Regions from separate parts of the Alkalihalobacterium alkalinitrilicum genome, predicted to be linked through region 3. Evidence: riboswitches for the same ligand, from Rfam matches in the RefSeq annotation. Region 3 holds a riboswitch; each other region holds the start of a gene.
The links. A riboswitch is a leader RNA that binds a small molecule or an ion and turns the genes downstream of it on or off. The one in region 3 is predicted to bind cobalamin.

Region 1: it holds a riboswitch for cobalamin, as region 3 does, so the genes downstream of both, BK574_RS07285 ((2Fe-2S) ferredoxin domain-containing protein) here and BK574_RS11245 (hypothetical protein) in region 3, are expected to answer to the same signal.
Region 2: it holds a riboswitch for cobalamin, as region 3 does, so the genes downstream of both, BK574_RS10325 (ABC transporter substrate-binding protein) here and BK574_RS11245 (hypothetical protein) in region 3, are expected to answer to the same signal.

Annotation. Positions count from the first base shown of each region.
Region 1 covers NZ_KV917368.1:1,549,754-1,553,040, reverse strand. The annotation lists gene BK574_RS07295 (hypothetical protein) at 1-136, shown strand, start outside; gene map (type I methionyl aminopeptidase) at 410-1,156, shown strand; cobalamin riboswitch at 1,235-1,444, shown strand; gene BK574_RS07285 ((2Fe-2S) ferredoxin domain-containing protein) at 1,570-1,962, shown strand; gene BK574_RS07280 (polysaccharide deacetylase family protein) at 2,118-2,909, shown strand; gene BK574_RS28350 (polysaccharide deacetylase family protein) at 3,009-3,233, shown strand.
Region 2 covers NZ_KV917368.1:2,219,300-2,222,586, reverse strand. The annotation lists gene BK574_RS10335 (WD40/YVTN/BNR-like repeat-containing protein) at 1-447, shown strand, start outside; gene BK574_RS10330 (flavodoxin) at 583-1,038, shown strand; cobalamin riboswitch at 1,313-1,498, shown strand; gene BK574_RS10325 (ABC transporter substrate-binding protein) at 1,739-2,731, shown strand; gene BK574_RS10320 (FecCD family ABC transporter permease) at 2,715-3,287, shown strand, end outside.
Region 3 covers NZ_KV917368.1:2,398,266-2,401,552, forward strand. The annotation lists gene cobJ (precorrin-3B C(17)-methyltransferase) at 1-1,217, opposite strand, end outside; gene BK574_RS11245 (hypothetical protein) at 1,248-1,859, opposite strand; cobalamin riboswitch at 2,018-2,189, opposite strand; gene bioB (biotin synthase BioB) at 2,327-3,287, opposite strand, start outside.

The DNA of each region.
Region 1 (3,287 bases), 850 kb from region 3:
GCAAAAAAAGGAGACATTGGAACAGTTAAAAGCGAATCCAGAAAAGTATCTTGATCCTATTACACTTTTTGAAGTGAGATTACGTCAATATGAATGGATGCAAGTAGAAATTGAAAGAAGCCCTTCCTATTCATAAAAAATAATAACAATAGGTGAATGGCATTTCTCCCATTTTTTAAAATACCTATACTAACTGGGAGTTGTCTTATGGGCAACTCCTTTACTTTTGGACCAAAAGTACTGCTAAATTCCTTAAAAATTTACATAAAAAGTAGTAATTATGTAAAATAAGAGGTATAGACAAAAAGTAGAAGTAATTTTTAGAAATTTCGGTTTTGTTTTAGAACTTGTTAAGGTGAAAATAATACATATATGAACTTATCGGATTAATGAAAGTGGGGGAATTTATATGATTACTTTAAAATCAGAACGAGAAATCAATCAAATGATGGAAACAGGGAAATTATTAGCAGCTTGCCATAAAGAAATTTCAAAAATAATAAAGCCAGGGATTACAACTATAGAAATTGATCGTTTTGTGGAAGAATTTCTAGTTCAAAATGGAGCAACACCTGAACAAAAAGGTTATAAAGGATATCAATTTGCTACGTGTGCTTCCATAAATGATGAAATTTGTCACGGGTTTCCAAGGAAAACACCTTTAAAAAATGGTGATATTGTTACTATTGACATGGTGGTTAATTTAAATGGGGGATTAGCAGACTCAGCATGGACCTATGCTGTAGGAAACGTTACACAGAAGGTTAATCATTTATTAGAGGTTACTAAAAAATCGTTGTACAAAGGTATTGAACAAGCACAGGTTGGAAACAGGCTTGGTGATATTGGTCATGCGATTCAATCTTATGTAGAATCAGAAGGTTTCTCAGTCGTCCGAGATTTTACGGGGCATGGGATAGGGCCAACAATACATGAAGATCCACAAATTCCACACTTCGGATCTCCAGGAAAAGGTTCTAGGTTAAAAGAAGGGATGGTCATTACGATCGAGCCAATGGTAAATGAAGGGATATGGTATAGTCAAATGGACTCAAACGGATGGACGGCTAGAACGGTCGATGGGAAACTGTCAGCTCAATACGAACATACCTTGGCAATTACAAAAAATGGGCCAGTCATTTTAACTTTACAATAATGTACCATGTATTGACAATTTCACTAATTACGAATAGTATTAACAACAAGAAATATATTTACTAGTTTCATATAAAACTTTATATCGTTGAAAATAGGTGCTAGATAAAAGCATAAAATACTTTTATTAGCTTAATAGGGAAGTTCGGTTCAAAGCCGACACGGACCCGCCACTGTGTTGGGTATCAGTACATTTACTGATTCTTTCAGATATACCACTGGGCAATGCCTGGGAAGAACTGGAAGTTATACCCTAAGTCAGGAGACCTGCCTATTTTAACATCACTGTTTGACCTACGGGATTGATAGGGAAGTGGTTAGTATGCGGATAATTTATGTTTTTTGAGCATTTCTGACCTCTTTTAAAGTCAGGGATGCTTTTTTATTTTTTATAACATATTGGGGGGATTTGAAATGGCGACTTGGGATTTATCAGAAACAAAACACCATTTATTAATTTGTAATGGAAGTAGTTGTAATAAAGCGGGAGCCGAAGAACTTACACAGTCGGTTAGAAATGAGGTAGCTAACTTAGGTCTAGATGAGAAAATTCATACGACGAGGACTAAATGTAATGGACGATGCCAAGATAGATGTGTGTTAATTGTATACCCAGAGGGAATATGGTATAAAGACTTAAAACCAGAAGATGCTAACCAGCTTATTGCATCGTTAATTACTGATGATAGCTTATTCGAAAAAGTAAGTCATCGTTTTAATGGAGAAAGCTTTATTAGACAGCCAGAAGTACCAGTAGGAGAATGTAAAGGTCGAGAACGTGTGAAGAAAGTATCTAAAGTATTTTAGTAGCTTATTAATATAATCGGTCTATGAACTAATTTAAGGTAAATGGTCTAGAATAAAAATACGGGTATTTGCCTTTCTTTTTAAATATTTTACTAGCGATTTGGAAAATATAATAAATATCTGTATTTTATATTCCATTGCTAGGAGAGAAATCGATGACACAACATAAGGTAACAATCCGAAACCAATTCAATAGTAAAATATTGCAGAAGGTAATGTGTTTACTTTTATTGATGACTGTTATTCCCATTTTTACAACTTCTACTTTTGCACAAGAGTCTAAACTACCAGAAGCCCCTGTTTTTATAGATAATCAACCTGTAATAACAAAATATATTATGCGAGATGGCCAATTGATGGTTCCAGCACTTTTTTTAAAACATACGGGTGTTAGGGTAGATCAGAATGAACAATATCGCTCTGTCGTTTTTAGCTATGGAGATAAACGCTTCGCTTTACCAATCGGACAGAATTATTCCGATGAATTTATACGTACGACGGGTCTATGGCAACGCCAACCATTAACTACTAAAACGATTGAGTATGCAGGTGAGGTCTTCGTTCCGCTATTAGATGTCACTCGTAAATTTGGGATGGGTGCAACATATAACCCGCAAATAGAACGAACCTTCATTACAACGAATATCCGATCAGCTCCCAATTTTACATACAGAGCTAACACTTCAAAAAAATTAGTGGCACTAACATTTGATGATGGACCAGATGGATACTATACTCCAACAATTTTAGATATTTTAAAAAGTAAAAGTGTTCCTGCGACCTTCTTTGTAATGGGACAACAAGTTAAAACTTTTCCTGATGTTATGAAACGTATAGTAGATGAAGGGCACGGTATTGCAAATCATACGTGGAGTCATCCAGCGTTACCACTTCAAATGACTTCGAAAATCATGGATGAGATTACAACGACACAAAACATTATGTAGAGTACAGTTGGGAGGAAGCCAGATTTATTTCGTCCTCCATTTGGCGCGATCACTAAATCCGATGCGATCCTATTAAATGAAATGGGCTTTCGGGTCATTATGTGGTCTGTAGATACACTTGATTGGAGTGGGTTATCTGGTGATGAGATCTTAGAGATTGTTCAACGTGATGTTACTCCAGGTGGTATTGTTTTGCAGCATAACTTTCAAACAAATGCCCGTCTTTTAGATGGAACTGTCGAAGCTTTGCCAAAAATTATAGATGAACTAAGAGCAAAAGGTTATCAATTTGTAACGGTCCAAACTTTATTAACTAACCCGTAGAATTTTGTTTTATCTAGTATAAAGTGGGTATGCTAAGTTTAACCACTTTAACAA
Region 2 (3,287 bases), 180 kb from region 3:
CTAAAAATGTCATGGGTGAAAAAGGAAATGAATTCTATGGTTTCTTCCATAATTGTATATGAAAATTATTTATTAGTAGCAGGCGGCTCGTGTAAAGGGACAAAAGGAAAGATTGAATATTGTAGTCTTTTGAGTAAAAATAATGATTATTTCTGGAATGAGTTTGAGCAAGTGGAAAGTCAAGCAAGTTTTTTAGATGTCACTGAAGATAATGGATTTATTTATGTTACCTCATCACAAGGTAAAGACGGGTATGCGACAGTTTCACGGATTCATATAGAAAATAACATTGTCGTTCCTTGCAATAAAGTAAGAGGTCACGGTTGGAGAATTGCAAATCATAATCAACATTATGTCGTTGCTGGTCATTATGAAACAATACATTCAAATCAAATACACGAACAAGCAACTAACCGAAACAGTAATTTGAAACAGGTTTTACATTAAGACCATTTTCTAATCAGTTGTAAAGATTTGTTTTTTGGACCGTAGCCAAGTGAGCATTTTAATATACTTTCAAAAGAGTCTAAAAAGCAACCAAAAGAGAATAACTTACATAAAATTTGGAAGGGGAAATGAAAAATGAAGGACGTTTTACTTGTTTATGCTAGTATGTCAGGGAATACAGAAGCGATTGCTGACTTAATAGAAGAAGGTCTAAAGGAAGAAAAGGTAAATGTAACGAAAATCGATGTAATTGATTGTGATCCAGATATGCTAAATGCTTTTAATGCAATCGTGTTAGGTGCTTATACTTGGGGAGATGGAGAACTTCCAGATGAGTTCCTAGATTTGTATGATGAAATGGCAACATTAGATCTTTCGGATAAACAATTTGCCGTTTTTGGATCAGGGGATACAGCGTACGAAATCTTTTGTGGAGCCGTTGATTTATTAGAAGCGATGGTAGAAGAAAGAAACGGTGTAGTTGCTCAACAAGGTCTTAAAATTGAGCTTAGTCCAGACGGCGAAGAAGAAGAGTGTAAAGAGTTTGGTAGGCAGTTTGCAAAAACTGTTAACCTAAAAACGAGCGTATAAGTTTTATCCCGTTTAACTGGGCGCTAAGACTCCCACTTCAAGACTTTGAGGAATCAATAAAGGATAAGTGGGAGACGATTGAACACAGACTAAGGTCGCCACGTCCTGTTGCAACGTCTGTGTGACCCACATCCTGTGGGCCTCAGTAACAACCCGATTGGTTCAACTAATATTCAGTGGGGGATAAAGGAAAACCCCCACTGAATAAAGTTTCACTTTATATAGACGAATAATCTTTTATTTTGTATAATGGAGTCGTATCTCAATGAATTGAATATATTGTAAACTTTAAGGTCACTCACGTGAGTGTGAAAAGGGAAGTTGGTGCAAATCCAACACGGTCCCGCCACTGTAAGTACTAAATTCCTTCAGTATACCACTGTCTATAATAAAAAGATGGGAAGGTGAAGGAACCACCTAAAGTACAAGTCAGGAGACCTGCCTTAAAGGATTGTGTAACCTTCGTGGAAAAGGGGAGCAGTGTGATAAGATCATACTCTTGTAATATAGAGTGACCTGATTGTTCAAACGAGAACGACACTTATTCGAATGTAAGTAGTCATTTAAGTGTTAACAGGAGATCTATTAAACTGTAACCTAAACTCTCCGATGAAGGAGAGTTTTTATTTTTGTACATATTTTCCTTTTCTAAATTCATTCATTGAATACTAAAAAGATATCGAAAAAGGGGTTGGAGAGTTTGAAAAAATGGTATATGTGGTTAGTTGCCTCAATACTCATTGTAGGATTAATGACAGCATGTGGTACAGATAATCAAGAAGAGCCACAAACAGAAGAAACACCATCTGAGGAAACAGAAGACCAAACAACTGGTAGTGGGGAAGCTACAGCGTTTCCAATTACAATTACAGATGCAACAGGAACAGAAGTAATAATCGAGGAAGAGCCACAATCGTTAATTTCACTCGTTCCAAGTAATACAGAAATTGTTTATGCTTTAGATGGTTTTGATCGACTAATTGCGGTTACTGATAATGATGATTTTCCTGAAGAAGTGAAAGAAATTGAGTCCATCGGTGGAATGGAGTTCAATGTTGAAAAGATTATTGCATCCAACCCGGATTTAGTGTTAGCCAATGCAATGAATAGTGAAGAAGGATTAGATCAAATTCGTAACGCGGGTGTGACCGTATTGGTCGTGAAAAATGCTTCATCTTTTGACGAATTATATGACTCTATCCAGATGGTTGGTAATGCATTAGGAAATGCCGAAGAAGCTGAAAATGTGATTATATCAATGCAAGATAGAATTACGGCAATTCAAACAAAAGCTAGTGAAATAGATGAAGCTGATCAGGCTACAGTTTGGGTTGAAATTTGGCCAGCTCCAGACATGTATACAACAGGAAAAGGAACATTTATGCATGAAATGTTAGAAATGATCAATGCGAAAAACGCAGCAGGTAATCAAGATGGATGGCCGATGTTTACTGAAGAAGATGCTGTTGTTTTAAATCCTGATGTCATTATTACGACTTATGGACACGTAGAAGGAATGGAGAATGCAGTAGAAGATGTTTTGGCTCGTACTGCTTGGACTGAAGTAGAAGCGGTTAAAAACGAAAGAGTTTATAACGTTGAAGCGAATATTGTAGAACGTCCTGGTCCTCGCTTAATTGAAGGGGTCGAAAAACTTGCAAAACTTATTTACCCAGATGTTTTCGAAAACTAATATAACACTCGCATATATTATTTGTTTTGCGTTTTTATTTATATCTATCGTCTCAGGTATTGCTTTAGGTAGTGTCCCTATTTCATTCGTTGAAGTTCTTACGGTGTTAGGAAGAGAATGGATTGGGTTACCTATTGCAACAGAAGTTGATCCGATGTATGTAAATATTGTAATGGAAATACGTTTTCCACGTGTTTTATTAGCCATGTTTGTTGGAGGTGCCCTTGCCTTAGCAGGGGCTGCTTTCCAAGGCTTCTTAAAAAATCCGTTGGCTGATCCATATACACTAGGAGTTTCATCTGGGTCTGCAGTTGGAGCAGTAGCGGTATTATTTTTTGGGATTACAATACCTTACTTAGGTGCTTACACGTTACCAGTCGTCAGTATAGTTTCTGGTTTTTTTACATTATTTGTAGTTATATTTTTTGCAAAAGCTCTTAATCGTTCGATGGCAGCACATACGGTCATATTAGTTGGAATTATTTTAAGTTCTTTTCTTGGGTCGATGATTTCTTTAATGATTGCCTTAACAGGAGAAGAGCTTAGACAAATAATT
Region 3 (3,287 bases):
TCACCGTCACAAAAATCACAAGCTTTAATATTGACAACATCACCTATTGGAAGCAGTAATAGCCCTACGCTCGATAAACGTTCTGTAATTTTATGAGGAGTAGCTGTTTTAACCGATACTTTGATGACATGATCAGGTGTATATTCAAGATCAGCCTTTTCACCGACCGTTTCTGCTAATGTCATCATTTGTATTGGCGTTAGCTTTTTATTAGCAATACCAGGAGAAACTGCAAACTCAAAAATATCTTCTTGTTGAAATAAGTCACTTTGGCTCGTTGTCTTTTCTGAAGTTCTCGTTTCAATGTTTAACTTTTGTAATGCTTCTTCAGCTAACATACGAGGATTGAGCAGTCTGTCAGTCACTGTTTTCTCTTCTTCGACTCCTCCGTGTAGCGCCCAAGGCTCTGCTTTTTCTTTTAACCGTTCATGAGGTTTAAGCTGTTGTTCACTTTCACTTAGCGTGTATTTTCGTTGATATCCTCTAGGCGTAATCATCTTTCCGTCATATATGAACGTAGAATTGTTTCCAATAATGACGGTCGTTAACATTCCAATTTCGTGATCAAGCATATGCGCTAAATCGGTAATAACGATATGTTCTCTTTCTCGATAGGCACTTTTCACTAATCCAACAGGTGTGTTAGGAGAACGATAGTTTAAAAGAATTTTTTGCGTTTCAACAATTTGTTTTGTTCTTTTTCCACTGCGTGGATTATATAAGGCAATGACAAAATCTGCTTGAGCAGCAGCATCAACACGCTTTTTTATTAAATCCCAAGGTGTTAAATGGTCACTCAAACTAATTGTACAAGCATCATGCATGATTGGTGCACCGAGTAATGACCCGCACGAATTAATTGCTGAAATACCTGGAATAATTTCCACTTCAACTCCTGACTCTTCTCGCCATTCTTTTTCAATTAACACTTCATAAACAAGTCCAGCCATTCCATACACACCAGAATCTCCACTAGAAATCACCGCAACCGTTTTACCTAGTTCCGCTTGTCGAACTGCTTCTTGTGCCCTGCTCACTTCTTCTGTCATTCCTGTTCGAACAATTTCTTGATCCGTTATTAACGGTCGAATTAAGTCAACGTATGTACTGTATCCGATGATCGAATCAGATTCTAAAATTGCTTCTTTTGCTCGGAAGGTCATATGTTGTTCACTTCCAGGACCAAATCCTATTATTAGTAATTTACCTCGTTGCATTTTTACCATCTCCTTCTTTATGCCTCTACTCTAAGTGAGGATTAATAAAGCAACACCGAAACCAATACTTAAAGCGCCAATACCATATAAAATCATCTGTTGAAGTTTCGCCGTTTTCGCCACTCGAAATGGAAAACTCAATATCATCGCAATGATAAACATTCCAAAAATCGACCCGATACCGAATAAAAGTAAGAACAGTACTCCTTGTCCAATATGCGTTACTTGACTAACCATTAAAATCGTTAACGCTGCACTCCCTGCTAAACCATGAACTAAACCCACTACAAAAGAGCGAAAATTGTATTGTTGCAATGAAATTTCTTTCGTTGCTGCGGTTTCAGATTTTGCATCTAATACTGTTCTGATCCCTAAATAAATAAGGATGACGGCAACGATCCATTCAAAATACTGATCGAGTTGCGCTGGAATACCTAACCCAAATAAAAGTACGATAGCTCCAATTAATAAAATAGTGAACGTATGACCTAACCCCCAAAAAACTCCTGTAATCCCTGCTTTTAATGGATTTTTTGTACGAGTTGCAATTGTCGAAACCGCGACAACATGGTCTGCATCAAGTGAATGCCTTAAACCAATAAGTAAACCTGTTCCTAATATGGACCATAATCCAGCTTCCATCTTCATGTCTCCTTTGATATTTTTCACAAATAAAAAAGCACCCCTAACCATAGTAGATGGTTAGAGATGCTTATATTTTCACGTAAATAAATATCCAACATGGTTGAATACTAGCAGAAAATCCGCTCTCTAACACCTCCCTATCTCCCGTAGGTCAAACAGTGTTGTTAGAAAAGGCAGGTCTCCTGGCTTATGGTTATCGTACACTATTCCTTCCCATTCATATTGAACAGTGGATTAATAGAGTACAACCAAATTACAGTGGCGGGACCGCGTCGGACTTTCACCGAACTTCCCTATAAAAGAATTACCATCATTTAAAAAGTCAGCTACGTTCGCTTCCTTTTTCATACCATTTAGGTAATATCTTTACCCTTTCCCAACATATGTGATTGTCATTAATAGGTTAATAGAAAACTTAAATGTTTGTCAATCTATTTTTTTATTTAACTAAATTTGTCGATCTCTTACAAAGCGCATTCTTCAATTTCAAAGCCTAGGTCTTCAATGATATTATGATCTTCTGTTACGGCTTGACCTTTCGTTGTTAAATAATCGCCAACGAATATGGAATTGGCCGCATATAACGCTAATGGTTGTAAGGTACGTAAATTCACTTCTCTTCCTCCAGACACACGAATTTCTTTTGAAGGATTAATAAAGCGCATTAAAGCCAAGACTTTTAATGATTTCATCGGTTCAGTACGTTTATAGTTTTCTAACGGTGTTCCTGGAATTGCATGTAAGAAATTCACTGGTATCGAATCAGCATCAATTTCTCTTAGAGAATAAGCAATTTCTACAATTTGCTCATCCGTTTCTCCCATTCCGATAATACAGCCAGAACAAGGTGACATACCTGCAGCCTTCACTTCTTCGACCGTATTTACTCGATCATCATACGTATGAGTGGAAGTAATATTGGCATGATTGTCTTTGTGAGTATTTAAGTTATGATTATAACGATGTACGCCTGCCTCTTTCAGTTTTTTTGCTTTTTCATCACTTAAAATGCCTAAGCATGCACAAATTTTTAATGGCATCGTTGAAGTAATCTCACTAACTGCATCAATTACTTGGTCAACTTCTTTATCTGTGGGACCTCGTCCGCTAGCAACAATGCAGTATGTACCCGCTTTCCGATTCATCGCTTCTTTCGCACCTGCAATTAGAGTTTCTTTATCTAAGAGCGAATACTTTTCTACTGGAGCCGATGATACAATAGACTGTGAGCAATAGCCACAATCTTCTGGACACAATCCACTTTTTGCATTAAAAATCATATTCAGTTTCACTTTTTTACCATAATAGTGCTTTCGAACACGAAATGCAGCTTGCATAATTGGTAAAACTTCATCATCATCTGCTTGAAGAATACTTACCCCTTCCTCAATTGTTAATAATTCTCCGTTTAATGCTTTTTCTGCA